One region of the Weizmannia sp. FSL K6-3076 genome, then DNA from elsewhere that is predicted to be linked to it. Evidence: riboswitches for the same ligand, from Rfam matches in the RefSeq annotation. Region 1 holds a riboswitch; the other holds the start of a gene.

Region 1 (15,197 bases):
TACTGGTTGAACCGGCCAAAATTGACCGGACCGGCCTTTCCGTCGAAAAATATGCGGCATCCAATATGCTGAACTTATAAAAAAGGTTTGGAGCATCTCCAAACCTTTTTTTATTTCCCCAAAAATGAGGCAAGTTCTCTTAACAGTTCATCTTTGTCTTTTTTCAACGCATCCGAAGAGAGCATCTCCCATTTCCGCGGGCGCGGCAAATGCACCTTCAATTCGTGGATGATGGCGGACGGCTGCTGCGACATGACAAAAACACGGTCCGATAGCAGCACGGCTTCATCAAGATCATGGGTAACCATAAGAATCGTCTGGTTTCCTTTCTCCCATGATTCGAGCAGCCAGCGGTGGACATCCATTTTAGTAAAGGCATCGAGCTTCCCGAACGGTTCGTCTAGCAGCATAACCGGTTTTTCGCATAAATACGTGCGCAAAAAGCTGATCCGCTGCCGCATGCCGCCAGAGAGCGAGGCGGGATAGTGGCCGGCGTAATCCTCAAGGCCAAACTGCCGGAGCACCTCCATCCCCCGCAAAACCCGTTCCCGTTTCCGCACCCCTTTTATTTCAAGCGGCAAAACAATGTTTTGCAGTGCCGTCCGCCAAGGCAGAAGCAAATCCTGCTGCGGCATGAAACCGGCGGCATCCTGAACCCCATCCGGTTTGCCGTCAAGCAGCACTTTGCCGCCATTCGCCTTTTCAATCCCGGCAATGATATTTAACAGCGTGCTTTTTCCGCATCCGCTCGGCCCGATAAAAGTACAGAATTCACCTTTCCGGATCGTTGCGGAAATGCCTTCCAGCACTTTTTTCCCGCCAAATGTTTTCGTAATACCTTCCAATTGCAAATACGTCATGGCCGGTTTGGAAGAAATTCGTTTGTGTAGGCAGCCTTGATGTTGATTTTTTTCTTAATGACTTTATGGTCATAAAGGAAGTCCATATAACGGCGCCACACTTCTTCCTTCTGTACCCCCCATTCCGCGGCATCGTCCTGGTACTTCGTGCTTAGCCACTTCTGGCTGGCGCGGACAAGCCCTTTATTTGTATCCGGCACGTCCTTAATCAGGATATCGGCGGCCTGTTCCGGGTGCTTGATTGCAAATGTATAGCCTTGAGCCGTAGCCTTCATAAAAGATTTGACAAGAGGTTTATCCCCTTTGGCCAGTTTTTCGCTTGTAATGATGACCGGGCTGTAATAATCAAGCGCAGGGTCGAGATCTTTGACCATGATAAGATTCAGTTTTTTCCCGCTCCGCTCTGCCTGGATGCCGTCCCAGCCGTAATAAATCCATTCAAAATCCGCTTCACGCCCGATTGATTTGAAAAAATCCGTCTGGCCGAGCACAATATTTTTTACTTTGCTGTAGTCGGCGCCATATTTTTCCATGACCGTTTTGATGACGGCTTCTTCAGACGGCGAACCCCAGCCGCCGTAACGTTTTCCTTCAAAGTCTTTCGGAGAAGTGATGTTGTCTTTTTTCAAAGAAGCAAAGCCAGAAGTATTGTGCTGGATAATCGCGGCAATGGACACAATCGGAATTCCTTCCGTCCTTGCCGTGGTGACATTTTCCTGATAGCTGACCCCGAAATCCGCTTTCCCGGAAGCCACCATTTGTTCAGCCGTAATATTGTCCCCCGGCTGGATGATTTTCACATCCAGGCCCTGCTTTTGAAAATAGTGTTTTGTTTTAGCTACATACAGGCCGGTATGATTGGTGTTCGGAAACCAGTCCAGCACAACCGTCACCTTTTGCAGCGCTTTTTTGCTGTTTTCTTTCTGCCCGCTGCTGGTGCATCCAGCAGCAAGCAGCAACATGGCCGCCTGCAAGATGATTAACATTTTCCTCATTGATGATCTTCCTTTCGGTATACCCATGGTGCGGATAGCCTTTGCAAACATTCAACAGCGCCGTATAAAAGAAATGTGAGCCCAATGATGACAGCAGAGATAGCAAACAGGCGGGCCGTCATAAAAGATTTCGTCGCCCTTGTCAGCATGACGCCGAGCCCTTCGCTTGCGCCGAGCCACTCACCGATAATGGCACCCATCACACTATATGTAACGGCAATTTTTAAACCGGAAAAAAAGTAAGGGAGCACAGCCGGAAATTTGACTTTCCGGTATAGCTGCCATTTTGAAGCATGCATGGTCTTTAACAGTTTCACCAAGTCATCATCCACCGTTTGAAACCCTTCCAGGATGCTCAATGCCAGCGGGAAAAAGCAGATTAAAATGACCACAATGATTTTTGACTGGAGCCCGAATCCGAACCAGACGATTAAAAGCGGCGCAATTGCCACAATCGGAATCGTTTGCGAAACGACCAAAAGCGGCCGGACCAGCATCCGGAAAACGGGAACCATATCCATAAAAACGGCAATCGCTGCGCCAATCACAATGGAAAAGGCTAGTCCGATCAATACTTCTTTTGCAGTTTGCCAAATATTGGGCCAAACCATCCATTGCAGGCTTTTCAATTCCTGCCATACTTCCGTCGGTTTTGGCAGCATCCATTCACTGATATGAAAGCCGGCCGTTACCCCTTGCCAGACGAAGAGCAAAAAAATGAGCCAGGCAGCCGTGAGCGCCGTGTTAACGAACCGGCTGCGGCGTTTGTTCGCGATATTTTGCAATTTTTTCATCCATTGTCACCCCGGTGCTTGGCCGGTAATGGATTTTGATCGATGTGAGGACATCAATCGCACCGGCTTGGACGCAAGCATCCTGCGCTTTTTTGATGATCTCAAGCAGCTCGTCAAGATCGCCTTCCATCGTCGTTTCCATTGCCCCGACTTCATAACGTACGCCGGCGTTTTGGACGACTTCGATCGCGCGGTCGACGACACCGTATAAGTCATCACTTTTAATATGCGGAACAACTGAAAAAGAAACCGTTACTTGATTCGATTTTTCCATCAAATTCTCCTCCTTTTTTTCAAATAAAAAAGCTTTCATTGCATGCGCAAGAAAGCCTGTCCATCCAAAACATGCCGAAACATGCTTCAATATGAGACTCCCTACGCTGGCATTATCCAGATCAGGTGAAGGGTCGATGCAAAGCGGCATCCTCTCAGCCAAACCGGCTCCCCTGCTTTTTTTCCTTGTAATTTTATTGTAACATGAAAGCCATCCTTTTTGGCAAAAAATTTTCAATAGGATGGTGCGGTGCGCAAGCCGGCCTTTGCCTGCCTTGGTAAAGATTGGGGCGTTAAGATAGCGGGGATTTTTGACGGCCTTCCTTAACATAGAACGCCTCTACGTTAAGATAGCATGTCTTTTTTTCGGACTTCCTTAACGTAGAACGCCTCTACGTTAAGATAGCATGTCTTTTTTTCGGGCTTCCTTAACATAGAGCGCCTCTATGTTAAGATAGCGGAACTTTTGGGCAGCCTTCCTTAACATAGGACGTCTCTACATTAAGAAAGCATGACTTTTGGGCGGGCTTCCTTAACATAGAACGCCTCTACGTTAAGATAGCGGGCATTTTTTTCGAGCTTCCTTAACGTAGAACGCCTCTACGTTAAGGAAGCGGGACTTTTGGACGACCTTCCTTAACATAGAGAGTTCTACGTTAAGATAGCGGAACTTTTTGCCGGCATTCCTCAACATAGAACGCCTCTACATTAAGAAAGCGGGCATTTTTTTCGAGCTTCCTTAACGTAGAACGCCTCTACGTTAAGGAAGCGGGACTTTTGGGCAGCCTTAACATAGGACGTCTCTACATTAAGAAAGCATGTCTTTTTGTCGAGCTTCCTTTCTATGTTAAGATAAATCCTGCTTTTTTCACCCTTCCTTAACATAGAACGCCCTACGTTAAGATAGCGGGGATTTTTGGTCTCCTTCCTTAACGTAGAGTGACTCTACGTTAAGGTAGCGAGGATTTTTCGCGGCCTTCCTTAACGTAGAGTTCCAACCCGTGCGTAAGTAACGCCGCTTATTCATGCTTTAAAGGCAAGGGTTTCCCTGCATGCCAACCCAAAGTTCCGACTGTTCGAGCGCATAAGCGACATCCAGCAGCCAATGTTCATTTCCTTTCGGCGCAACCAGCTGTACCCCTAAAGGAAGCCCGGCCGCTGTTACATGAACCGGCAGGCTGATCGCCGGCTGCCCGGTTAAATTGGCCAGCTGCGTAAACGGGGAAAACGTTAAGCTCGGTTCAAACATATCATAGACAAGTGCCTGCTGCTTTTCTTTCGGAAGTCCGGTAACGCCAAACAAGCGATCCCGCTCTTTCCCGGTTTGGGTAAGTTCCCCGATTTTCGGTGCCGGAAACGCGGTTGAAGGCGTGATATACAGGTCATAAGTCTCATGGAAAGCAGCCATTTGTGCTGCGGCTTTATCCCACTCCGCAAGGCTCTTTGCGTATTCCGCCGCCGTGACATTTTTCCCGGCAGCATACAAGACCCACGAAACCGGCTCCATATCTTTTTCCGTAAGCGGGCGTCTAAGTGCGCTTTCCAAATCCGAAAGTTCCGCCGCCATTTCCCCGCAGTTCATTAAATAATAGTTTTCCATCAGCCGCCTGCCGTCAACACCGTTTTTGGCTTCTTCCACAAGATGGCCCTCCTGCTCCAGCCATTTTGCCGTTTTATAGACAGCCTGTTTTGCATCGCGGCTGACAGGCGTCCCGACCGGCGATTCAACCGAAAACGCGATCCGGTATTTTTTCGTTCCACTCCGCTCTAGTTCCTTTACATATCCCGGAAAAAGCGGCGTTTGAAAAGCAGCGGCGGGCTCTACCGTTTGTAGCACATCGAGGAGCGCTGCACTGTCTCTGACTGTTTTTGCCAGCACAAAGTCAATAGCCGCCCCTTGCCATTGCCGTCCACGGCCCGGCCCGACCGGTGTCCTTCCCCTTGTCGGCTTTAATCCTGTTAAACTTGTAAAAGAAGCTGGGATGCGGATCGATCCGCCGCCGTCACTTGCACCGGCAACCGGTACCATCCCGGAAGCCACCGCAGCCGCGGAACCACCGCTTGATCCGCCGGGTGAAAAATGGGGATTCCACGGATTGCGCGCCGGACCATAAAGTTCAGGTTCCGTAATATTTTTTAATCCAAATTCCGGTACGTTTGTATGTCCGAGAATGATAAACCCCGCTTCCTTCAATTTTGCCGTAAAAAAAGCATCTTCTCTGGCACGGTTTTGCTGGAGCAGTTTTGATCCGGATGTGAGCAGCTCGCCCTTTACTGCCTGAGAAAGGTCTTTCAGCAAAATCGGCACGCCGGCAAATGGCTGCTCATCTGTACGGAGCGTGGCCGCTTCCTTTTTTGCTTTCTCAAACCGTGTCCGGATGACGGCATTTAAACGCCTGTTTGTTTTTTCAATCCGGGCCATTGCCGCCTCAAGCACTTCTTCCACACTTACTTCTTTTCGCTTTACGAGTCCGGCCAGCCCTGTTGCATCATACGATAGATATGCAGATTCTTCCATCTCTCTCCCTCCATTTAATTCTATATTGACTGAATTTTATGGAGATGTCAAAACCTATGAAACTCGTTTAACCCTTTTTCTACCGGGTAAAAATGCACTATCACCATTAGGAGGCAGATAGAGATGGCAAAAGAAGTAGTTGGTATTTACACAACGTTGCAGGAAACGATTGACGTAGTAGACCGGTTGACCGCACAAGGCTACAGCACTTCCAATATTTCTATTATTTCAAACGGGAATGATGGAACTTTATTGAAAAAGCAGACCGGCGCAAATGTGGACCACACCACCACTGTCCAGGATGAACAAAACAGCTCTGTCTGGGAGAAAATCAAAGGGTTCTTCAAGCCGGACTATTATGATGAAACGACAAGAAAACTGACCAATCTGGATCTCCCGCAGGACGAACTGGACCGCTATTCGACTGAAATTGATGCCGGACACTATCTTGTGCTCGTAGACAATGATGCTTCTGCCCTCAATGAAACGGCCGCTCCCAGAACAGCCGATCCTGCCACAGAAGTTTCCGGCCAAACAACGGCATCCGGGTTGAAAAACGAATTTGGCGAAAACTACTCAACGTCGCAAGAAAAAAGGTAGATGTTCGCGAAAAAGTGCTGGATGTCGAAAAAAACCCTTGCATTTAAAATTTTTGCCAAAGCTGTCAGTATCCATTTTGCTTATTGAGTAAGCCCCAAATAGGCCGGCCGCTAAGTTTAAAAGGGCAAACCCGCACGGAAAAGGCGGGTTTGCCCTTTTTCTTTACGTTGATGAGGAAGGATCAGGCGTAACAGGCAGAATCGTTTTAGCGATCGACTGGTCGAGCGCTTCAAATTCCTCTAAAGAAATCGTGCTGTAAAGCTCTTTTCTCGTCTGCATGTCGGAAAGGGCATTTTTTTGCGTGCCTTCGTTTTTGATTTTTTCAAACACCCTTTCATAAGCTTTTGCGGCAACGCGCAGCGAAGTAACCGGATAAATGACCATCGCGTATCCCATTTCCTGAAATTCTTCCGCCGTATAATACGGGGTTTTACCGAATTCGGTCATATTGGCAAGGAGCGGCGCTTTTATTTTTTTCGCAAACAGCCGGAATTCATCACGGGACTCGAGCGCTTCCGGAAAAATCGCATCCGCCCCCGCTTCCACATACGCCTCAGCTCGCGTCAAGGCGGAATCCAGCCCTTCGACGCCTCTTGCGTCCGTACGTGCGACAACTACGAGGTGCGGTGCCACACTTTTGAGCGCCCGGATTTTTTCGCGCATGTCGGATGTCTCCACAAGCTGTTTGCCGTTTAAATGCCCGCATTTTTTCGGAAGCTGCTGGTCTTCAATCTGAACAGCCGCAACCCCTGCTTCAACCATTTCGCGGGCGGTGCGGGCAACGTTCAGCACGCCGCCAAAGCCGGTGTCAATGTCAACAAGAACCGGTAAATCGGTGGCACGCACGAGATCGCGTGCACGTTCCGCCATTTCCGTCAATGTGATCATGCCAAGATCCGGAATCCCTTTGCTCGCGGTATAGGCAGCGCCTGATAAATAAAGCGCCTCAAACCCTGTGTTTTTTGCAATGAGTGCCGCCATTGCATCATGCGCGCCGGGGATTTGCAAAATGCCTGGCGCCTGTATGCGTTCCTTAAACCGTTTGGCAAGCGCCTCCTGTGAAGACGGGTGATTGACAATCCAAACCATGGTGCAACATCCTTTCTACAAGGTGAATAAATTGACGAATTCATGAACGGCCATTTTTTCAAGCGCTTCTCCCGCAAGGCAGGCTTCTTTGATCCTTTCCTGCTGCTTCGCGGAATAGTGGGTGGCGATATTATCCGAAAACTTGGTGATAATTTTCGGGATCGCTTCTTCCCTTCTGAAGCGGTGGCCAAGCGGATACTCGACTTCCACATTTTCAGTTGATGTGCCGTCTTCAAAAAAGACTTGTACGGCATTCGCGATGGAACGTTTATCCGGATCAAGGTAATCGATGCTGTATTGTTTGTTTTCAACAACTGCCATTTTTTCCCTCAATGCATCAATGCGCGGGTCAGCGGCGACTGCGTCTTCATAATCGTCCGCCGTAATATTGCCTTTGATCAGGCCGACAGCCGTCACATACTGGATGCAATGGTCGCGGTCAGCAGGGTTATAAAGCGGCCCTTTTTTGTCAATGATGCGGATGGCGGACTCATGCGTCGTAATTGTAATCCGGCTGATTTGATCCAGTTTCCCAGCTACAACCGGATGGAGTTTGACTGCGGCTTCTGCTGCCGTCTGTGCATGGAATTCTGCCGGATACGATACTTTAAATAAAACATTTTCCATCACATAGGAACCGAGCGGGCGGGCCAGTTTCAGTTCTTTCCCTTTGAACATCACGTCCTGGAATCCCCACCCGGGTGCGGAAAGCGGCGTTTGATAACCCATCTCCCCTTTCATCGCAATCAGCGCAAGCGCCACGCCCCTGCTGGTTGCATCGCCGGCCGCCCATGATTTGCGCGAACCGGTATTCGGCGCATGCCGGTATGTGCGCAACGGGCCGTTATCAATCCAGGCGTGGGAAACGGCGTTCATGATTTCGTTTTTCCCGCCGCCGAGCATTTTTGTCGCAACAGCAGCTGTAGCCACTTTGACAAATAAAACATGGTCAAGCCCGACGCGGTTCAAACTGTTTTCCAAAGCAAGCACACCTTGGATTTCATGGGCTTTGATCATGCCCTCGAGCACATCGCGCACTTTTAGCGGTGCTTTCCCGTTGGCAACGCGCGTCCGGCTCAAAAAATCCGCAACAGCAAGGATGCCGCCGAGGTTGTCGGAAGGGTGCCCCCACTCCGCCGCGAGCCACGTATCGTTATAATCGAGCCAGCGGATCATGCAGCCAATATTAAACGCCCCCGCAACCGGATCGAGCACATAGGAAGTGCCCGGCACATGCGTCCCGTTCGGCACGGTTGTACCCGGAACGATCGGACCGAGCATTTTTGCACACTCCGGAAAACGGAGGGCGAGAATGCCGCAGCCGAGCGTATCCAAAAGCCCGTAACGCGCAGTCTCAAAAGCTTCGGAACTCGTAATCTCTTTGTCTAGCACATAACGGGCAATTTCTTCTATCAGGGCATCCCGCTCCCCTGTTTTTTCATTTACAGCTGTTGTACCGGCCAATTTAAACATTCCCCTTTCCAAACTTCATCTGCAGTGCAACACCGGGTCCTTAAGACAGCGTTTTACCCCAGCTTTTTGTTCACTTTATCTCTTAATGGTCCCGCCTTTTTAAAACCTCATCTTGCGAATGCAAGCCATCCGGTCGCAGGCCTTTTTAAAACTTAATCTTGCGGATGCAAACCGCGCGGGCCTTTGTATTGGACGCGCGGACGGAACAGGCGGTTGTTTTCATGCTGCTCCATCACATGTGCGCACAGCCCGACCGTTCTTGAACTGAAAAAGATCGGCGTATAAAGCGGAATCGGAATGCCGAGCATCCAATAAACCGGGGCTGCATAATAATCGAGGTTCGGATAGAGCCCTTTTTCCTGCGCCATGATTTTTTCCCCGGCTTCGCACATTTCAAGCAGCGAATGATCCCCTTTTTCCGCACAAAGTTCTTTCAGCGCTTCTTTCATCATCAAGGCGCGCGGGTCCATCTTTTTCATGTAGACGCGGTGGCCGAACCCCATTACTTTTTCTTTGTTTTTCAGTTTCGTATAAAGCATTTCTTCAAATTTTTCCACCGTGCCGGCTTCTTTCAGCATCTCCATCACCGCTTCATTGGCGCCCCCGTGCAGATGGCCCTTGAGCGATGCCACTGCGCCTGTTAACGCCCCGTATAAATCGGACAAGGTGGACGCAATGACCCTTGCCGTAAAAGTCGAATTCGGCAGTTCATGTTCGCTGTACAGGACAAGGGAACGGTCGAAAATCTTTTCTTCCTTTTCCGAAGGGACTTTCCCGGTGATCATGTACAGGAAATTGGCGCTGTACGACAAATCCTGCCGCGGTTCAACCGGGTCCTCGCCATTTAAAAGATGGTAGCTGTTTGCAACAATGTTCGGCACATTCCCGAGCAAATGGTATGCACGGTTTAAATTGGCTTTACGGGAGCGGTCCAGCAGGTTTTCATCATACCCCGCCAGCGCTGAAACCCCTGTACGGAGCGCATCCATCGGGTGGGTGGATGCCGGCAATAGCTTCAAAATGTCCAGCACGGCGTCTGGAATCCGGTAGTTTTTCTTTAAACTTTCTTCCAACGCTTTTTTCTCGGCATCATTCGGGAGCGTGCCTTCAAGAAGCAAATGCACGATGTCCAGATAGCTTTTCGTTTTCGACAACTCAATCAAGTCATACCCCTTTAAAACGATCTCGCCTTGGGCCGTGTCAAGAAAAGAAAGCTCCGTTTCAACAGCGACAACCCCTTCAAGCCCCGGCACAAACTGTGTCGTATTTCCCATCTCCATCCATCCTCCGTTTCTGTATTTTGCCAAAACTGTAAGCACTTACAGTTTTATGTAAAACAAAGTTGCCAATACCCCTGATGCTTTCATAAAAAAACATATCATAATATTTACAAAATGACAACGCCCACAGGCTTTGGACGACGATTCAGAACGGTCCTGTGATCCGGCTTTTCAAACAGCCCGGCTTCAGGGAAACTTTCCGTGCTCTTCCTGCCATTTCCCCGGAACAGCCAACAAAAAAAGACAAGTTTAACCTGCCTTGTCTTTTAAAACTATTGCTTTTTCGGTTTTCTCTTAAAACTGCGCTTCACAACATCGAAGAAACTCAGTGACTGAACCATCCGATTCGGATCCACATATTGGCGGACCGCCCGCAACACCCTTTTCGGATCTTTGGAAGAAAAGGTGTATGTCCCGTTTTTCTTCGTTTTGATCGCATAACGCGGGATCCATTTTCCTTTAAACATGACGGAAGCGATCACGTAATCGACTTCTTCCCAAGGAATTTGAATGTATTTGCGCACATCGCGCTCATTGAAAAATTCAAATCCTTTATCGCCGATCATGATTTTGCCGTAATCTGTCAATCCCATATGCGCGGCTGCCTTTATCACCAAATCCACTTTTGTATTGATTGATTGGACCATTTGATCCACCCCGTTCTTTTCTTTTTGTGGTTTCAAAAATTCATATCTATACAGCTTATCTTGATTTCCGGATCTTCGCTTCTAAAAAGGGTCCTGGTTGACCGGTGAAACGGCTGTACATCGCAATTCTTCCCGCAACCGTATTTGTAAATCCGGGGCAAATCTTCCCCGGCTGGCCTCTCCCTTATTATACGAAGTTTTACCGCCTGAAGCAAAACATACTCAGAACCCGTATACAACCCAGGGGCTGGCGGTTTTTTTGAAAAAAGCCCAGGCCAGAAAGCCCGGGCATTTGCCTTTTCTTACATTAAGTGAATTAAATGGAATACGATACCAACAACAAACAATCCAAGAATCATAACGATCGGAGACACTTTCTTTTTCAAAAGCCACATGCAGAACAGCGTCAAAAGCAATGCGGCAAGGCCCGGAATTAAGCTGTCCAGGTTGTTTTGCAATGTCGTGACTTTGACCGGTTCCAATGAGAGGCCGGCAGCTTGCTGTTCAAGCGCCGTTTTAATCCCCTGTGCTCCGGCAGGCAAATGATTCCAGTCAATATAAGCGCCTTTAGAAAGTTTTACTTGTGATACAACTGGTGTAAACTTAATCGATACCCATCTGTTAACCAGCGCGCCAAGGATAAACATCCCAAGGATCGATGCGCCTTTTGTAATATCCTGAAGAATGCCGCCCGATAAGTCCTCCGTAATTCTTGAACCAGCTCTGTAGCCGAATTCTTGTGTATACCACAGGAATCCCATCCGGATGAGGTTCCATGCAACGAAGAAAATAATTGGCCCGAGAATGTTGCCGTTCAATGCCAGAGAAGCACCTAACGCACCAAGGATTGGCCTGACCGTGAACCAGAATACCGGATCCCCGATCCCTGCCAAAGGCCCCATCATCCCGACTTTCACACCTTGAATGGCTGTGTCGTCAACGGGAGCGCCGTTTGCACGTTCTTCTTCAAGCGCTAAAGTTACACCAACAATCGGTGCAGCGACATAAGGGTGAGTGTTAAAAAATTCCAAGTGGCGCTGCAGGGCAGCAGAACGGTCTTCTTTCGTTTTATATAATTTTTTGATGGCCGGAATCATGGTATATGCCCAGCCGCCGTTTTGCATCCGTTCATAGTTCCAGGAACCTTGAAGGAAAGTTGAACGCCACCATACAGAAATACGATCTTTTCTAGATAATTTTAGTTCTTGTGCCATTTTTCTGTCCGCCTCCTTCTTAGTAATTGTCAATAATATCGCCTAACGGATCGCCGGTGTTTGCATTTCCGCCGCCTTTACCGGAGCCGCCTTGTTTGGAGAGCGCCAAATAAATCAGTGCAAGTGACACACCGATACCGCCAAGGCCGATAAGGGTAATTTGCGAAACAGTTGCCAAAACGAACCCAATGGCGAAGAACGGCCATACTTCTCTTGTCGCCATCATATTAATGACCATTGCATAACCAACAGCAACGACCATTCCCCCGCCGATTGCAAGGCCGTCTGTCAACCAGGTCGGCATGGCGGATAACAAGTCACGCACCGGTCCTGCACCAATGGCTAAAACCAGGACTGCCGGAATCGCAATACGCAGCCCTTGCAGGCAAATCGCAACAATATGCCAAAACTCAACTGTTCTGATGTTTCCTTCCCGCGCTGCGGCATCCATTAAGTGGACAATCCCTGTTGCAATGGTACGAACGATGATCGTCAATAAGAGGCCGGCAACCGCAAGCGGAACGGCAATCGCGATTGCAGAAGATACACCGGCTTTGCCTGCGCCGCTTAAAACTAAGATAATGGCAGATGCAACGGATGCAAGCGCAGCATCCGGCGCTACGGCAGCCCCGATGTTTGCCCAGCCTAAAGCGATCATTTGCAGGGTACCGCCTAAGATAATACATGGCACCAAGTTACCTGTAACGAGGCCAATTAACGTACAAGCAACGAGTGGCTGATGGAACTGGAATTGGTCCAAAATCCCTTCCATACCAGCTAAAAATGCTACGATAAAGACTAGTATCATTTGGACAATATTTAAATCCATAACGAGTCGTCCTCCCTTTTCTCCTGATGGGCAGGATTATTTTTGTTTGTTCAGCTCTTCCTGAGCCCTTTTGAGAATTTCGTCCATGTCGCCTTTTGCATCGCCCGGAACTTTGCGCACATCAAACTTTAGCCCCAGTTCTTTCATTTTTTTGAAAGCATCAATATCATTCTGGCTAAATGCCAGCACCTTGTTTGGCTGAACTTTGCCCGGCGAGTGTGCCATGGAACCGACGTTGATTGTTTTCAATGGAACGCCGCCCTCGACTGCACGGAGCACATCCTGCGGGTTTTCAAAAAGAAGCAGGGCGCGCTGGCCACCGAAATGCTGGTCATCTTTCGCAAGTTCAATCATTTTACGGATAGGAACAACGTGTGCCTTTACACCAGGGGGCGCAGCCTGTTGAATCAGTTTCTTCCGAAGTTCGTCCTTCGCTACCGCATCCGATACAACGATGATACGTGTAGGCCGTGTCGTTTTTGTCCAAGATGTTGCGACTTGTCCGTGGAGCAGGCGAGAGTCGATCCGTGCCAGCACGTATTCAAACTTGCCAGGAGCCCCTGCCGTTAACGGTTTTCCGGCAGGCTTGGAAGGTGCGGCCGGCTGTAATGCTTCAGGCCTTACTTTCACGCCTTCTTTCGCTGCGCCTAAAATATGCGCGGCAATGTCCTGGGCTTTGTTCATCGTGGCGCGTGCTGCAAATGCTTCAATGAGCATTGGCAAGTTCATGCCTGAGACGATGGCCCACTTGTCTTTGTGTTCTTCAAACAAGCTGTTGGCCTGGTTGAAAGGTGTTCCGCCCCAAAGATCGACTAAGAAGAGGACTTCATCCTGGTTGTCGAAAGAGGCGACTGCTTCTTTCATTTTTGCCTTTACGTTATCAGGGCCTTCGCTCGGCATCAATGTAACAGCTTTTACATTTTCCTGCTTTCCGAAGATCATCTCTCCGGATTGCAAGACACCATTGGCGAAATCGCCGTGACTGGCAATGATAATTCCTACCATCTTCTTACCTCCCTAATCGTATTGTTACAGTATCAATCTTATAAATAAGTTCTAAAGAACCTGTAACTAAATTCATGGATGTAGCCGTTTTTCCTTTTTGATCAGCTGCATCAAATCGATTTTCCGGTCGGCGGGCACTTGGCGGATTTCCAATTCGATGCCGCGTGCAGCCAGCTTCGCAAAGGCCTGGATATCATCCTCATTGACTGAAATAAAATTGGTGATCATCTTCTTGCCTTCCGTAAAACGCATGCCGCCGATATTGACCGATTTCAAACCAACCCCTGCCTGGACAACTTCCAGTACATCCTGCGGCGAAACAAACAGCAGCATCACTTTCATTTCGTCAAACAGCCGGTTTTGGTAAAGTTCAAACAGTTTTTGCTTCGTAATGACATGTGATTTGATGCTCGGTGGTGTCGCTTGCTTCAATAAAAGCTTTCGCAGCTCGTCATTGGCGGCTTCATCATTGGCCACTAAAATCCGGTCAATCCCCACTGCCCTCGACCAAACCGTGGCAACCTGGCCATGAATCAAACGATCATCAATGCGCGCAAGCCGTATATCCAATGCCATCCGACCACCTCCTGCTAATCAATCGTAAAAAACTTGCCTTTCCGCCTATTATAATGCAAGATGTGTGCCAACTTTTGAGTATCAAAAAACAACCGTTGTCAAATAAGCGTTTTCAGAAATCCTTTTATGCTTATGATACACAAACCGTTTGTTTAATACACATTGAAAAAGGGTTTTATTTTCCATTTCGCTACTGTATTAAAAAGTTCTGCAATACCTGTATCATTTTGATACTTTTGACCTGCATGTGCATTCCGTATCAGGGATATCTCTCCGTCTTTTTCCCCGGCATAAAAAAAGCCTGCAAATAGTGAGAATCTATTTGCAGGTAAAAATTACCGCACGGCTGCAGTTTGCTCGGCAGATAAATGGTCGATCATGTCGGCAATATAATAAAGTTCATCGTCCGACAGCTTCAATTTCAGCTGGTCTTCAAAAATTTGCGCCGCCTTTTTATATTTTTTGATTTTAGCAGTTTTTTCCGGCGTGATGTCATTTTTGTAAATGAGGCCAGAATGGGTGACCATTCTTTCGAGCGCACAACCGATATGAATATTCATATTGATTTTCGATGCGTTGTTAAACGGCCTTTCCGCTATTTTTTCAAGGACAGTGACAAACGCCGTAATCGCTGTGATCACTTTCTTTGGATTTAAAAAGGTTAAAAATTCATTCAGGCTTTCTTCCGTCATTTCCCGCACCATTGCCGGAGACCTTGGCGGTTGTTTCAGCAACTGGTGGTTTTGAATGAGATGGGTGACCTGCGTTTCCCCGTCGCCCATAAACAAAGATTCAAGCGGAACAAACGGTGCCTGGACTTTCGGATCGGCAATCCCGACAGCGAGCAAAATGTCATATTTCTGCATCAGCATTTCTTTCTTTTCTTCTACTTCGTTGATTGGCAGCGGGATAACGGCAATATTGGTTTTGCCGATGTTTTTGAGCAGTCTTGTAATCAGCTGCTTTAATTTTTCCGCCGTCCCTTCCCCTGTTGAACAGACGGAAAGAATGGCCTGCGGTTTCACGGGCTTCCCTGTTTCCCGC
Region 2 (15,197 bases), 910 kb from region 1:
GAACTATTGTTTGGCTTTCTTCATAAAAGGCAGAATTGATGAAATGTTCCTAGGATGATAGACGGATAAAGAGAGATATGTTAGAATTTAACAAAATATGGGGGGAGCTGGCAGTTTTGGAAGCAAAAAACGCGTTAAACATCCGACAACTGGGAAACAAGGAAAAACTGCCGATGGATTTACTGCTGCTTGCCGACCCGTCACGCGAAATGGTGATGGCCTATGCCAAACGCGGGGAATGCTATGTGGCGGAAATCGAAGGAAAAGTGATCGGGGTTTACATCCTGCTAGCGGCAAGGCCGGGAATCGTGGAATTGGCGAATGTGGCGGTTTCAAAAGAACATCACGGAAAAGGATTTGGAAAACGGCTTGTGCTGGATGCCATCCAGAGGGCAGGAAGAAAAGGATTTAAATCGATCGAAGTGGGTACCGGTAATTCCAGCATCAGCCAGCTGGCCTTGTATCAAAAATGCGGTTTTCGGATCTCCGGGGTGGACAGAGACTTTTTCGTCAGGCATTATGATGAAGCGATTTATGAAAACGGGATTCACTGCCGGGATATGGTACGGTTATCACTCGATTTGGAAGAAACGACATGTAAGGGGTAATGGAATTGGAACTGGTCTTTTACAATGATGATTTAAAGCAACAATTGGACAACTATACGATAACGGATGATCAGCTCCGTTTTACGGGGCATCCAAATGAAGCCATTGCCCTTGCAAAAGAGGATCCGGAACGGCACCCTGTTGTTGCAGTCCGCCATAACATGATCACAAACTTTTTTGTGCTTCATGAAAAAAATGGCGCCAGGCTCTATACAAATCATCCGCATGCCATATTGCTGCGGACTTTTTCAACCGATTTCCACCAGCAGGGAAAAGGATACGCCAGGCAATGTTTAAAACAGCTGCCCCATTTTGTCTGTACCCATTTTCCGGAAATAGAGCAAATGGTCCTTGGGGTGAATGCGGAAAATCTTGCTGCCCAAAATTTATACAGACAAGCCGGGTTTGTGGATGAAGGGGACAGGATGATGGGGAAAAAGGGCGAATTGATCATTATGCATTACCATTTAGACAAAGAAGGGGTATACAGGTGAAAATAAAAGAACTTACAACCCGGGAAGAGTGGAAAGCGGCGTTTCCGGTGATGAAACAGCTGCGGAAACATTTGGACGAAGAAAACGATCTCCAGCTGGTGGAGGCGGCGGCAGAAAAATCGGATTACAAGATGGCCGCTGTAATAGATGGCGGAAACATTGTGGCGGTAACCGGGTATATGCCGATGATTACTTTGTACAACGGGCGGTTCATTTGGGTATACGACCTGGTGACAGATGAAGTGCACCGATCAAAAGGATACGGCGCCAGGCTTTTGGCGTATGTGGAAAAACAGGCTAGCGAAAACGGATACGGCATTGTATCCCTGTCATCCGACCTGCAAAGAAAAGACGCCCACCGGTTTTATGAAGAAAAAATGGATTATGATAAAGTCAGTTATGTTTTTTAAAAAGATTGTAGTTTGTGCATTTTGGCTTAAAAAAGCGCAGTTTATCGCCGTACCTCTTCATCTCCCGGGATGGCCGGTGTTATAATGCTGATAAGAATCAAAATTGAGTTAAAAATGCGGCTAATCTCTTGACATTGTGACTAACTTAATATAGAATAATATTGAACTGGAAAACTGGAGCTAGGGTTCCGCTTCATTCAGAAGGTCTGCGACCGAGGGCTTCATCTCTTGTAATAAGACAAGAGGCACCTATTGATATAAAAGATCCGAGGGGAAAGGTTCAGTGTATTTCTTATGCGCTGATTCTTTCCCCTCTTTTTTTATTTTAAAGGAGGAATGAGGCATTGAATGTAATCGACCAAATTTATCCGGGTGTAGCCGTTGTTCTTTTTGATCAACAGGAAAGAGTATTACTTCAAAAGCGGGTAGATGTTGGAAAATGGGGTCTTCCAACCGGCCATGTTGAACCCGGGGAAACTGTTTCACAAGCAGCAATCAGAGAGATGCAAGAAGAGACAAACTTAACAATTCGGATAAAACAAATAATTGGTGTTTATTCCGACCCTGAATTTCAAGTTTTCAAGTATCCCGATGGAAAGTGTGTCCATTTTATCACCACTTGTTTTTTGGCGGAAATTGCAGGAGGAAAGCTGCAAAACAATTCTTCCGAATCTTTAGCACTCCAGTTTTTTCAGAAAGATCAGCTTCCTGCAAATTTATTAAAAATGGTTCCGCTGTGGCTTGGGGACGCTTTAGCAGGCTATGCAGGTGCATTTATCCGATAAGATTTAAACGAAAAGAACAGGAGGGGTAGTTCAATATGAAACAAAAAATCTTTCTGGCAGCACCATTTAAAAAAGTGATGGATCCTCAGACATCATTATTAGAGGATAATATAAAAAGGCAAATAGAGAAACTAATTTCTGTATTAGAGGAAAAAGGATATTCAGTGCACAATGCTCATAAAAGGGAAGAGTGGGGGAACAAATTCATGGGCCCAAATGAATGCACAAAAGTTGATTATGAGGAGATCAAAAAATGTGATATTTTTATTGCATTTCCTGGAATTCCTGCTTCACCCGGCACTCATATCGAAATCGGGTGGGCTTCGGCGTTTAATAAAAAAATTATCCTTTTACTATTAGAGTCTGAAGAAAATTATGCCTACTTAATTAGAGGGTTAAGCGTGGTTAGTAATGTTCAATACATTGTTTATCAAAATGAAGAAGATTATCTTGATAGTCTAATAAGTATTTTATAAGGGAAGTGAAAAAATTGATCTACAATAATTTTCATGACGCATATTTGAATACACTTAAAGAAGTCTATAACACACCTCAATTTTATAACGCACCAAGAGGACATGAAAGTAGAGAAATATTGAATTATCATTTTACAATTGGAGATCCCATTAACAGAATTTGCTATCTTTCTTCGAGAAAGACAAATATTATATTTAATTTTGCAGAAGCGCTTTGGTATTTATCAGGGAGTAATAAACTATCTTTTATTGAATATTACGCAAAAAACATGAAAAGATACTCTGAAGATGGAAGAGTGCTTAAAGGCACAGCATATGGACCAAAAATATTTTCTTATGGTAAAGAGAACATTAATCAATGGAATAGAATCATCAATATATTTAAAGAAGACAGAGATAGCAAGCGAGCATGGATTCAAATTTTTGATGCCAATGAGATTCTAGATTTAACAAATATAGATGTGTCGTGCACTATAGGATTTCATTTTTTTATTAGGAGCAACAAACTTTACATGTCTACATTCATGCGAGCGAACGATGCGTACAGAGGAATTGTAAGTGACGTATTTTCTTTCACATTTATTCAAGAATTTTTGACAACTCAATTAGGTATTCAAATGGGCGAATATTACCACAATGTATCAAGCATTCATGTGTATCAGCCTGATAATGACTTAGTTGAACGGGTTTTGCAGGGTGACGATAAAACTGTTCCTGAATCAGTACAGCATTTTCCGAAGATGCCATGTAAAAACAATTGGGCCGATCTTAAAGTTGTTTGTGATTATGAAGAAAGATTAAGGACTAAGAAAATTAGATTAACTGTTCGTGATATTAGTGATATAAAAATTGATATTTATTGGAAACAAGTGATAACTTTATTTGCATTGTACCAGGAAATATACTATCAAGATCAAATCAATAAAGAACTATATGATACCCTTCCTACAATTTATAGGTATTTAATAAAATGTAAATGGCACCGACTATTTAGGAATTCTTGAATGATCAAAAATAATAGCTTTTTAAATAACCTTCATGTTATAACTAGAACCGTTTTGTTGGATTTAAAATAAATAAATGGGAAACTTTTGCACTGGAAAATGGTTGCAAATCATGTTCTGATTCATTTAACAAACAATAATTAAATTTAAGAGGAGGAAATAAAAATGATAACTGGAACTTCTTGGAAGACAGATGATGTTTCAAAAAAATTTAACTCCTACAATGACATGCTTGAAGAAATCTTGGGATACAATTTTATATTCAAACGTATTGGTTCAGTTTCAAACATAGTTAACATTATAGATTTTGGATGTGGTCCAGGCAAAGTTGCGGAAAGATTGTCTCAGATAAACGACAAGTATCATATTATTGCGGTTGATGAGTCCGAAAAGATGCTTAAGATAGCAAATGATCAACACAAAAATGCACAAATAGATTATAAATTAATTAAAAATGATAGCTTGGACTTCTTACCATCGCAATCGATAGATTGCGCGATAATGTGTTTTGTAATTATTAATAACGCAAATGCTGATAGAATCTATAGGATGGTCCACGAAATATATAGAGTGTTGAGGCCTAGTGGTTTGTTCGCTATCCTTGATTCAAATCCAGAAATTTTAGGTGTGCAGTTTACGACATTTAAGAATGGTGAAAAAGGGAAAAAATATAAAAATGGAGATCCTAAGCAACAAATTCTGCACATTCCGAATTGCTCTGATTTAATCTTGAATGATTTTTATTGGTCAAAAGAATTTTATCATGAATTACTTAGTACTACGGGTTTCAAAAAAATTAGATTTTCTGAACCTGTTTTGTCAAATTTGTCAAGGGAGGAACTTAAGAGATATGAAAAAAGATACAATTTCAATTCTTGGGGAAATGAAAAAACTTACTCTCCCTTTATGATCGTTGATTCTGTAAAGCCAGAATAGCTTATGATGTATATGATTTATATTAGGAAGCTTTAAAAAACATTTAAATTATATAAGGAAAGCATTAGATGAAATTAATAGTGGACTAAAATAAAACGCTTATGAACGGGGGTTAGAAAGTCGTGAAAAGAAAAGGTAATTACTTTAGAATTCTATCATTTTTTATCGTTGTAATCCTAGCGTTTAACTTACTGGGAGTTAGTAGCCATGCTAGTATACGTCCAAAAAAAACAACATTAAATGTGGCTTTATATGGTTATGTTCCAGATATTCAACGATTTGAGAAAGCTGTTTTGGAAAAATGGTCACAGAGTCATCCAAATGTGCAATTAAACTTTGTTAATTGGGATAGTTATGACTCGGATCCTCCAAAAAATTTAGATGTTTTTGTGTTTGATGCAATTTATATGTCCTATTTTATTCAACAAAATTATTTGCTTTCAATCCCGTCAAGTCAAATTAGAAACAAAAGGGATATTTTGAAGTTTGCTTTGGACGGAACAACATACCATAATAAGATTTATGCAATACCTCAAATTCTATGTACAAATTTACTATATACGAGAAAAAGTGATAAGTCTTTAAAAAATGTCAAAAACATACCACAACTTTATAACATAATTGGTCAAAGGCAAACTGCTGATATAATCCCACCATATAAAGAGGGTTTGCTTATAGATATGTCAGGTGGAACAACAAAAGCATGCATGTACTTAGAAGCATTAATTGATTTGAATCACAAATACACAGATTATGATGTTTTGCCTGATTTGAATAAGATAAATTCTAATGCTGTAACCAGTTTAAAGATGTTACAAGCAATGGCGGGAAATGAACAAGCTAACTTTTGGCCTGATAACGACGATGCTTATATAAGGGCAAAATGGTTTGAAAACGGGAATGGTCGTGCATTTATTGGTTATTCGGAAGCCATGAGTGCCATGCCAAACTATGTTAATCAAATCAATTTTAAACCCGTATCACTTTCAAGTAGCCGAGATATTCCTCTCTTTTATGGAGATGTTGTTGGTGTGAATTCTCATTTAAAAAATAACGCTAAAAAAAAGAAATTAGCACTTGATCTGGCAAATATAATAGCTTCTAGCGACACTATGATTCAAGCAAGCAAACCTAGCGACAAGAGTCAATCTCCGCAATATCTTTTGCCAGCGAGATATTCTGTCTACCAGTCCCTTGGAGCTGAATATCCTGTATATCAAAAATTACTGAAGATTGCTTCTAATCCTCATAACAGGTTATTTAAAACCGGACCGGATGTACGTGAATGGCTTGATTCAGCTAAACAAGTAATTCCAAAATACTTAGAACAATAATAAATAGGGCTTGCAGAATAGACAAGGGATCCAGACTTGGCAAGAATTTAACGGATAGAAGAAAGCAAAAACAACTTATTATTACAAATCCTTCTATTGTTGGTAACCATTGATGCAAAATTTCGGATAAAAAACCAAAATTCAGCAAGACCTAAACAAGACCGTCCAGAAAAGATATACCGTCATTCTTTTGGTCGTAAAAATGTAATTACCAAACCAATTGTTTTAACAATATATTTCGTTATCAAAAAATGTGAAAGGTCGTTTTCAAATGGAATCGAATGAGAAATTAAAAGTCCCATACTCATTAGAAGTAGTGCCAAAAAAGGAACAGCAAATTGCTTCGTTGCAGATTGCACTGTTATGGATCGGAGCAGGATTAGGACTGGCTGCTATTTTTTCAGGAAATACACTGGCAGGTCTTGGTTTGACGAATGGATTACTGACGATTATCGTTGGCATGCTTGTCGGGTCAGTTCCTATGTATTTCATGTCCCGCATTGGAACAAGAGAGGGAGTATCAGGTATGATTGCTACCCGTGCTTCATTTGGGATTAGAGGTTCTTTTTTTCCGAGCTTGTGCAATGCGCTGCAGTTAATTGGCTGGACAGCTGTGATGATTCTGATGGCAGCTGAAGCCTGTGTATCTTTAAAATTTGCAGGAATTCTTGGGAACCGAGATTTTTGGATTATCTTGATTGGTTTGATCACAACGGTTAACGCGCTTTTGAAACACAATCATTTAAAATGGTTTCAGATATTTACAGTTGGTGCAACATTGATTTTATCCATCATCATGACCTATGCTGTTTTGTCAACAGTAAATGTTGCAGACTTAATGGACAAGAAACCTAAAGGTCATCTTACTTTCTCTCTCGGATTAGATTATGTGATCGGCATGTGCCTTTCCTGGGTTCCTTTGGTTGCAGACTATTCCCGGTATGCAAGGAATATTAACGGGGCCGCACACGCTACATATTGGGGTTATGCGCTATCCAGCATCTGGATGTACTTTGTTGGCTTGCTTTGTACCATTGCTACTGGCCTTTGGAATGCAAGCCCAATTCCAATCATGGGTGCACTGGGCTTGGGTATCCCAGGTCTGCTTATTATTTTTTTTTCCACTGTAACGACAGCTTTTCTAGATGTTTTTTCAGCAGGTGTTTCTGCAAGCAATTTATTTCCAAAGTTTTCGGAGAGGCGTCTTGTATTCATTGCAGGAGTGTCAGGCACACTGATTTCGCTGGTGTTTCCAATTGATAAATATCAAAGCTTTTTATTAATCCTTGGTGCTGTCTTTATTCCCATTGAAAGCATCGTATTGGTTGATTATTTTTTAATCCGTAAACACCTGAAGCTAGCAGACTTGACTAAACCAGAAGGATCGTACTGGTACCGGGGCGGTGTTAATCTGGTAGCTTTCGTCGCTTTTGTGGTTGGTTTTGCTCTCTATGAAGTCAGCTATTTTCAAGCTTGGCCAATTGGTTCGTCATTTATTAGTCTGATTATTACGGCAGTCCTTTATTATTTCCTTATGAGACTTCTTCATAGGGATCAATTTTCAAAGGTTAGAAGCAGTGGCATATACAAGAATCATGCAGCAGGCTGATAAGTTATTTTCAAAAACATTATAACAAATGGATGGGATCCAATCTGTCAAATGCAGAAAAAAATAATACTATGATCATTTTAGAAGAGGTGTATATTAGATGAGACCACAGGTATTAACAATTGCAGGAACTGACAGCGGTGGCGGTGCAGGTATTCAGGCCGACCTGAAAACTTTTGAAGAGAGGGGTGTCTACGGCATGTCTGTAATCGTTGCCGTGACAGCGCAAAATACAAAAGGAGTTCAGGGAATTTTTCCAATGCCGGTTGACAGCATTGTCCGTCAAATGGAATCCATTGCGGACGACTTTTCAATTGCAGCTTTAAAAACGGGTATGCTGTTTGATGCAGAACGCATAGAAGCTGTTGTTGACGGAATTAAACGATTTAAATGGAGGCCGCTGGTTGTGGATCCGGTCATGATTGCAAAAGGTGGGACACATCTCGTTGCTCCTGAAGCAATTGCGACGATTAAAAAGAAATTGGTTCCGGTTGCTGATGTCATTACACCGAATACACCGGAGGCGGAAGTTCTGTCAGAAATGACGATACGTACTGATCAGGACCGGGAGCACGCAGCACGACTGATTCTCAAAAGAGGGGCAGGTGCTGTGCTGTTAAAGGGCGGACATGATCTGGTTACATCAGAAACTGTTCGTGATTGTCTGGTGACGAGGGAGCAGACAATATGGCTCGAATCCAAACGCATTGATACCGTTCACACTCATGGAACTGGTTGTACATTGTCTTCATTGATTACAGCTGAGTTGGCGAAGGGCCATCCCTTAGAAGACAGCGTAAAAACAGCTAAAAAATTATTGACAAGAGCAATCTCTGAGAGCCCGGGAATTGGGCATGGACATGGACCAATTGCCCATTGGGTATTAAGAGATGAAGATGGAGAAAGATTACAAAGCTAAATTCACATAATATAACCCCTGCCGGTGATTTTCATTAAGCTTTACAAAGCATAATAGAAAAGCTATAATTGAAAAAAGTAAATCTTTCAAACTACTAGGGGTGCCCGGATTTGGCGGGCTGAGAGAAAAACCGGCGTTTTTCAACCCTTTGGACCTGATCCGGATCATACCGGCGTAGGAAAGTAGGAATTTGTAAAAAAATTTCTTGCTGATGAAGTCAGGTCTTTTCGGGCCTGGCTTTTTTGCATGGGAAGGGGTGGGACAAATGAAACTGGATGAGCAGGTGGTTGTCGTCACAGGCGGAAGCAGGGGGTTAGGCAAAGCAGTTGTAAAAGCTTTTGCAAGAGAAGGGGCGGGCGTTGTCATCAACTATTTTGAGAGTGAGGGGAAGGCAAAGGATCTTCAGAATATTTTAGGAGAAAAAGCGGTTGCCCTGAAGGCGGATGTAAGGGATCCGGCGCAGGTAAGAAAGATGTTCCGGCAGGCCGAAGCTTATTTTTCCAGGCCTGTCACGACAATTGTAAATAATGCCCTCGTGCATTTCCGCTTTGATCCGGAATCCCGGCACGATGCTTCCCGAATTTCGTGGGAGGAATACAGCTTGCAGATGGAAGGTGCGGTTCGCGGCGCATTAAATACCATACAGGCCGGCCTTGCGGAAATGAAACGGCTGCATTTCGGCAGGGTGATCAATATTGGCACAAACCTGTTTCAAAATCCGGTTGTCGCCTACCATGATTACAATACGAGCAAGGCAGCGCTCCTCGGCTTCACCCGGAGCATGGCGAAAGATCTGGGGCAATATGGCATTACCGTTAATATGGTATCCGGCGGCCTTCTGAAAACGACGGATGCAAGTGCAGCCACATCTGAAGCGGTTTTTCAATTGATTCAGGAAACTACTCCGCTGCAAAAGGTGACAGAACCGGAAGACGTTGCGGATGCCGTGTTGTTTTTTGCATCGCCATGGGCGAGGGCGGTAACCGGACAAAATCTCGTCGTTGACGGCGGACTTGTAATGGATTAGGCGGATGGACCTTACCCTGCAAGAAAATCCCCATTTAGAGGTATGACAACGATTAGGTGTAAATCAAATGCCTGTGAAATTTGGAGAATACGCGAGTAAATGAGAGACAATTGTACTTTATTGAAGGAGGGAATGGAAATGGAAAAAGAAAAACCAATTGAACTGCTTGAAAAAATCAGGGAAGCCAATCCGCTTATCCATAATATCACGAATATTGTGGTGGCTAATTTTACAGCAAACGGGCTGTTGGCACTTGGCGCATCTCCGGTAATGGCCGATGCGGTGGAAGAAGTTGCCGATATGGCGAAAGCGGCAAATGCGGTCGTGTTAAATATCGGCACTTTGAACGAAAAAGCCGTCGAAGCAATGATTTTGGCGGGAAAGTCTGCAAATGAAAATGGCGTTCCGGTCGTCCTTGATCCGGTAGCTGCCGGTTCAACCCGTTACCGGACAGAAACGGCAAAAAAATTGCTGAAAGAAATCCGCTTCACATCCATCAGGGGAAATGCCGGAGAAATCGCCAATCTGATCGGAATAGATGCCAAAGTAAAAGGCGTCGATGCAGGAGATACCGGCCTGGATACGGGCGAACTCGCTTTAAAAGCGGCAAAAACGCTTCATACTACGATCGTGGTAAGTGGCAAGACGGATGCGGTGTCAAACGGTACAAACCTTTATCTCGTACATAACGGCCACCCGCTTTTAACAAAAGTCACCGGGACAGGCTGCCTTTTGTCCGCGGTTTGCGGCGCTTTTCTCGCTGTTGAGAAAGATCCGGTCCAGGCATCTGTTTCGGCGCTTGCGATTTACGGCGCTGCTGCGGAAATCGCAAGAGAAAAAACAGGCGGGGATTTGCCGGGCAGTTTTCAAATGGCGTTTTTAGACCAGCTGGCAGAAATAGGAGCTGAAGAAATCCAAAAATATGCCTCTTTTGAAAAGAAAGAAGGGTGAACATCATGAAAAAAGCACTCACGATTGCCGGTTCTGATTCCGGGGGCGGTGCCGGCATCCAGGCGGACTTGAAAACATTTCAGGAATTAGAAGTATACGGCATGTCCGTGATTACCGCGGTGACGGCACAAAATACACGCGGGGTCCAGGGGGTATTTCCGCTTGGTCCCGAAGCAGTCTCCCGCCAATTGGCGTCCATTGCCGAAGATATGGGGACAGATGCACTAAAAACCGGCATGTTGTTTGATTCCGGCATCATCGAAGTGGTCGCGGAAAAAATCAAAGCCTACCACTGGGAAAAACTCGTTGTAGACCCGGTGATCATTGCAAAGGGCGGGGAAACCCTTTTGCAAAAGGAAGCGGTTAAAGCCTTAAAAAGCCAGCTGCTTCCGCTCGCCTTCATTGTGACGCCGAATCTTCCGGAAGCGGAGAAACTGGCAGGAATGCCCATCCGAAATACTGATGATATGAAGGAAGCGGCACGCATCATTGCGGATTGCGGTCCCCGGTATTGTCTCATTAAAGGCGGACATCATGAGTCTTCCCCAGTTTCGAGCGACTTGCTTTTTGACGGGGCGAACTTTTACGAATATACAGCGAAAAGATACGTAACTAAAAATACGCACGGCACCGGCTGTACGTTTTCTTCGGCGATTACGGCAGAATTGGCAAAAGGCGCGGATATATTTGCTGCTGTGTCGACAGCAAAAGCATTCATTACCGCGGCGATCGAAGACGGCATTCAAATTGGACATGGGCACGGGCCGACGAACCATTGGGCCTACCAAAAAAGGAGAATGAATAACCGATGACAGGCGAACATTTGCGTGACGCATTGAAACTGTATTTTATTATGGGCAGCCCGAACTGCACGCTGCCGCCGGAACAAGTGCTGGAAAACGCCATCAGAGGCGGCGTCACCCTTTTTCAATACCGCGAAAAAGGAAAAGGTGCACGAAAAGGCGAAGAAAAGAAAGTGCTTGGTGAAAAATTGAAGTGGGTATGCCAAAAAAACGGGATTCCTTTTCTTGTAAATGATGACATTGCACTTGCTTTGGAACTGGATGCTGACGGTGTGCATGTCGGGCAGGAAGATGAACCGCTGGCATCCGTACGGGAAAAGTTGGGGGATAAGATTATTGGCGTCTCGGCCTATACGTTGGAGGAAGCCAGGCAGGCAGCAAACGGAGGCGCGAATTATCTTGGCGTTGGCCCCATTTTTCCGACGAAATCGAAAGAAGATGCGAAAGCGGCGAAAGGGACAACCGTCATTCGCGAAATCCGCCAAAATGGCATCCGGATTCCAATTGTCGGAATTGGCGGCATAGGGCCGGGCAATGCAAAAAGCGTCATAGAAGCAGGGGCAGACGGCGTTTCCGTCATTTCTTCCATTGCAGGCGCGGAAGATGCGGAAGCGGCAGCTGCCCTGTTGAAAAGGGAACTCACTTTATAATGAAGGCGTAAACCCCCCTGCGCCTTTTGACAGTTTAAAAATGGAATCAAGATAAGCCGGGTGTAGGAGCCTGGCTTTTTTGGTGCCAAGCAGGCTGAATGGCGGTGAATTTTTTGCGAGAATTTTTCAATATCTTGATTGATAAAACTTTTGTTCTTGTGATAAAATACAAACAAACATTCTGATAAAATAATGAAGCGATAAAAATTTTAGAAACCTTTCTGCAAAAGGATTGAAAACAGCGAATTCGGAAAGCTGAACGGGAGACCCGCGGGATTTTCTTAAAATGTTTTTCAAAATTTACGCAAAGGATGGTAAAATTTAGATAGCAATTTGGGGAAGGAGCGAACGTGATGGCGGACGGTGTTGTTGTTTCGGTAAATACAGGCAAACCAAAGGCGCTTACCTATAAACAGAAAGTGGTGCAGAGCGGCATTTTTAAAATACCGCAGGAGGGCCCGGTATATCTGGCAAAAGAAAATTTTGAAGGGGACAAGCAGGCGGACCTTGTTCATCATGGCGGAGCGGATAAAGCAGTCTGCGTGTATGTTGGTGATCATTTTCCAGTATGGGGGGAGAAATTTAACCGAACTTTTGAGCCGGGGGCATTTGGCGAAAATATTACGCTCTCGGGATGCTCGGAAGCAGATATCCATATCGGTGATGTTTTTCAAATGGGGGAAGCGATTGTGCAGGTATCACAGCCGCGGGAGCCTTGTTATAAAATTGCTGCGAAACATGGATTGGACAGTTTTCCTGCCGACATTGTTGAAACCGGTTGGTCCGGCTTCTATATGCGTGTGCTTGAGGAAGGCTTTGTCCGGAAAAATGACAGCTTTATCCTGCTTGAAAAAGGGGAAAAACAGCTTTCCATTCTGCATATCAATAAAATCAGATACCATGATAGAACAAATTTTGATGCGATAGAAGAAATTTTAAGTGTAAAGGCACTTGCCGGCGACTGGCAAAAAGCATTCCGAAAATTATGGATGAAAAAAGGGAATGGATAAAAGAAGCGGCAGCTGTGACAGCTTTCTCCAATGTAAACATACGAAGGAGTACTGCGGTTCCCTGAAAATGACCGGTACGTATGTAACTGAGGAAGTTCAATGCCGTTCCGCCATCTTAACTCGCAGCATAGATCCCTGTTTCTTCATTATATTATGGAGCAGGGATCTAAAAAAAGATGGAAAACATTACCTTGCTCTATCATATTGACTTAAGTTACGAATAAGTGATATGATATATGAGCTGGCCCGTTAGATGATTAAAAAACGGGTTTAAAAAAAGATGTTGACAGCGAATTGATATTTTGGTATAATAATTGATTCGCTGAAAAACAAAGCGATTGTTCCTTGAAAACTGGACAAAACGAAACGTCAAATTCTTTTTGAGCTTTTATCAAACATCTTTACTGAGAGTTTGATCCTGGCTCAGGACGAACGCTGGCGGCGTGCCTAATACATGCAAGTCGTGCGGACCTTTTAAAAGCTTGCTTTTAAAAGGTTAGCGGCGGACGGGTGAGTAACACGTGGGCAACCTGCCTGTAAGATCGGGATAACGCCGGGAAACCGGGGCTAATACCGGATAGTTTTTTCCTCCGCATGGAGGAAAAAGGAAAGACGGCTTCGGCTGTCACTTACAGATGGGCCCGCGGCGCATTAGCTAGTTGGTGGGGTAACGGCTCACCAAGGCAACGATGCGTAGCCGACCTGAGAGGGTGATCGGCCACATTGGGACTGAGACACGGCCCAAACTCCTACGGGAGGCAGCAGTAGGGAATCTTCCGCAATGGACGAAAGTCTGACGGAGCAACGCCGCGTGAGTGAAGAAGGCCTTCGGGTCGTAAAACTCTGTTGCCGGGGAAGAACAAGTGCCGTTCGAACAGGGCGGCGCCTTGACGGTACCCGGCCAGAAAGCCACGGCTAACTACGTGCCAGCAGCCGCGGTAATACGTAGGTGGCAAGCGTTGTCCGGAATTATTGGGCGTAAAGCGCGCGCAGGCGGCTTCTTAAGTCTGATGTGAAATCTTGCGGCTCAACCGCAAGCGGTCATTGGAAACTGGGAGGCTTGAGTGCAGAAGAGGAGAGTGGAATTCCACGTGTAGCGGTGAAATGCGTAGAGATGTGGAGGAACACCAGTGGCGAAGGCGGCTCTCTGGTCTGTAACTGACGCTGAGGCGCGAAAGCGTGGGGAGCAAACAGGATTAGATACCCTGGTAGTCCACGCCGTAAACGATGAGTGCTAAGTGTTAGAGGGTTTCCGCCCTTTAGTGCTGCAGCTAACGCATTAAGCACTCCGCCTGGGGAGTACGGCCGCAAGGCTGAAACTCAAAGGAATTGACGGGGGCCCGCACAAGCGGTGGAGCATGTGGTTTAATTCGAAGCAACGCGAAGAACCTTACCAGGTCTTGACATCCTCTGACCTCCCTGGAGACAGGGCCTTCCCCTTCGGGGGACAGAGTGACAGGTGGTGCATGGTTGTCGTCAGCTCGTGTCGTGAGATGTTGGGTTAAGTCCCGCAACGAGCGCAACCCTTGACCTTAGTTGCCAGCATTCAGTTGGGCACTCTAAGGTGACTGCCGGTGACAAACCGGAGGAAGGTGGGGATGACGTCAAATCATCATGCCCCTTATGACCTGGGCTACACACGTGCTACAATGGATGGTACAAAGGGCTGCGAGACCGCGAGGTTAAGCCAATCCCAGAAAACCATTCCCAGTTCGGATTGCAGGCTGCAACCCGCCTGCATGAAGCCGGAATCGCTAGTAATCGCGGATCAGCATGCCGCGGTGAATACGTTCCCGGGCCTTGTACACACCGCCCGTCACACCACGAGAGTTTGTAACACCCGAAGTCGGTGAGGTAACCTTTACGGAGCCAGCCGCCGAAGGTGGGACAGATGATTGGGGTGAAGTCGTAACAAGGTAGCCGTATCGGAAGGTGCGGCTGGATCACCTCCTTTCTAAGGAAATTAAGGAAAACTTCGTTTTCCACAATTAAGTTTGACGTTTCCGTTTTGTTCAGTTTTGAAGGTTCAATCCTTCAGTATGTGTTCTTTGAAAACCGGATAGGAGAAACAAACCAAGTAAACCGAGAATCGCTTATTTTTGGATTTAAACCTTTTTATGGTTAAGTTAGAAAGGGCGCACGGTGAATGCCTTGGCACTAGGAGCCGATGAAGGACGGTAC

Evidence for each region. A riboswitch is a leader RNA that binds a small molecule or an ion and turns the genes downstream of it on or off. The one in region 1 is predicted to bind thiamine pyrophosphate.
Region 2: linked by a shared signal. The riboswitch ahead of NSS95_RS07260 (3-oxoacyl-ACP reductase) and the one ahead of NSS95_RS02965 (MTH1187 family thiamine-binding protein) in region 1 are both predicted to bind thiamine pyrophosphate.

Annotation. Positions count from the first base shown of each region.
Region 1 is NZ_JBBOWU010000001.1:652,438-667,634, reverse strand. Features, by position in the region: gene thrB (homoserine kinase) at 1-80, shown strand, start outside; gene NSS95_RS02980 (ABC transporter ATP-binding protein) at 111-860, opposite strand; gene NSS95_RS02975 (ABC transporter substrate-binding protein) at 857-1,855, opposite strand; gene NSS95_RS02970 (ABC transporter permease) at 1,852-2,649, opposite strand; gene NSS95_RS02965 (MTH1187 family thiamine-binding protein) at 2,600-2,923, opposite strand; TPP riboswitch at 3,005-3,107, opposite strand; gene NSS95_RS02960 (amidase) at 3,953-5,440, opposite strand; gene NSS95_RS02955 (general stress protein) at 5,564-6,040, shown strand; gene prpB (methylisocitrate lyase) at 6,203-7,129, opposite strand; gene prpD (2-methylcitrate dehydratase) at 7,145-8,602, opposite strand; gene mmgD (citrate synthase) at 8,755-9,876, opposite strand; gene NSS95_RS02935 (DUF956 family protein) at 10,155-10,529, opposite strand; gene NSS95_RS02930 (PTS system mannose/fructose/sorbose family transporter subunit IID) at 10,832-11,743, opposite strand; gene NSS95_RS02925 (PTS mannose/fructose/sorbose transporter subunit IIC) at 11,763-12,572, opposite strand; gene NSS95_RS02920 (mannose/fructose/sorbose PTS transporter subunit IIA) at 12,609-13,577, opposite strand; gene NSS95_RS02915 (PTS system mannose/fructose/N-acetylgalactosamine-transporter subunit IIB) at 13,650-14,153, opposite strand; gene NSS95_RS02910 (sigma-54-dependent transcriptional regulator) at 14,489-15,197, opposite strand, start outside.
Region 2 is NZ_JBBOWU010000001.1:1,559,244-1,574,440, forward strand. Features, by position in the region: gene NSS95_RS07210 (GNAT family N-acetyltransferase) at 78-608, shown strand; gene NSS95_RS07215 (GNAT family N-acetyltransferase) at 608-1,102, shown strand; gene NSS95_RS07220 (GNAT family N-acetyltransferase) at 1,099-1,512, shown strand; gene NSS95_RS07225 (NUDIX domain-containing protein) at 1,857-2,297, shown strand; gene NSS95_RS07230 (nucleoside 2-deoxyribosyltransferase) at 2,333-2,773, shown strand; gene NSS95_RS07235 (thymidylate synthase) at 2,788-3,777, shown strand; gene NSS95_RS07240 (class I SAM-dependent methyltransferase) at 3,943-4,713, shown strand; gene bcmE (thiamine pyridinylase) at 4,836-6,047, shown strand; gene cytX (putative hydroxymethylpyrimidine transporter CytX) at 6,319-7,656, shown strand; gene thiD (bifunctional hydroxymethylpyrimidine kinase/phosphomethylpyrimidine kinase) at 7,757-8,575, shown strand; TPP riboswitch at 8,662-8,773, shown strand; gene NSS95_RS07260 (3-oxoacyl-ACP reductase) at 8,841-9,602, shown strand; gene thiM (hydroxyethylthiazole kinase) at 9,741-10,553, shown strand; gene thiD (bifunctional hydroxymethylpyrimidine kinase/phosphomethylpyrimidine kinase) at 10,559-11,365, shown strand; gene thiE (thiamine phosphate synthase) at 11,362-12,006, shown strand; gene NSS95_RS07280 (MOSC domain-containing protein) at 12,360-13,016, shown strand; rRNA gene NSS95_RS07285 (16S ribosomal RNA) at 13,417-14,970, shown strand; rRNA gene NSS95_RS07290 (23S ribosomal RNA) at 15,136-15,197, shown strand, end outside.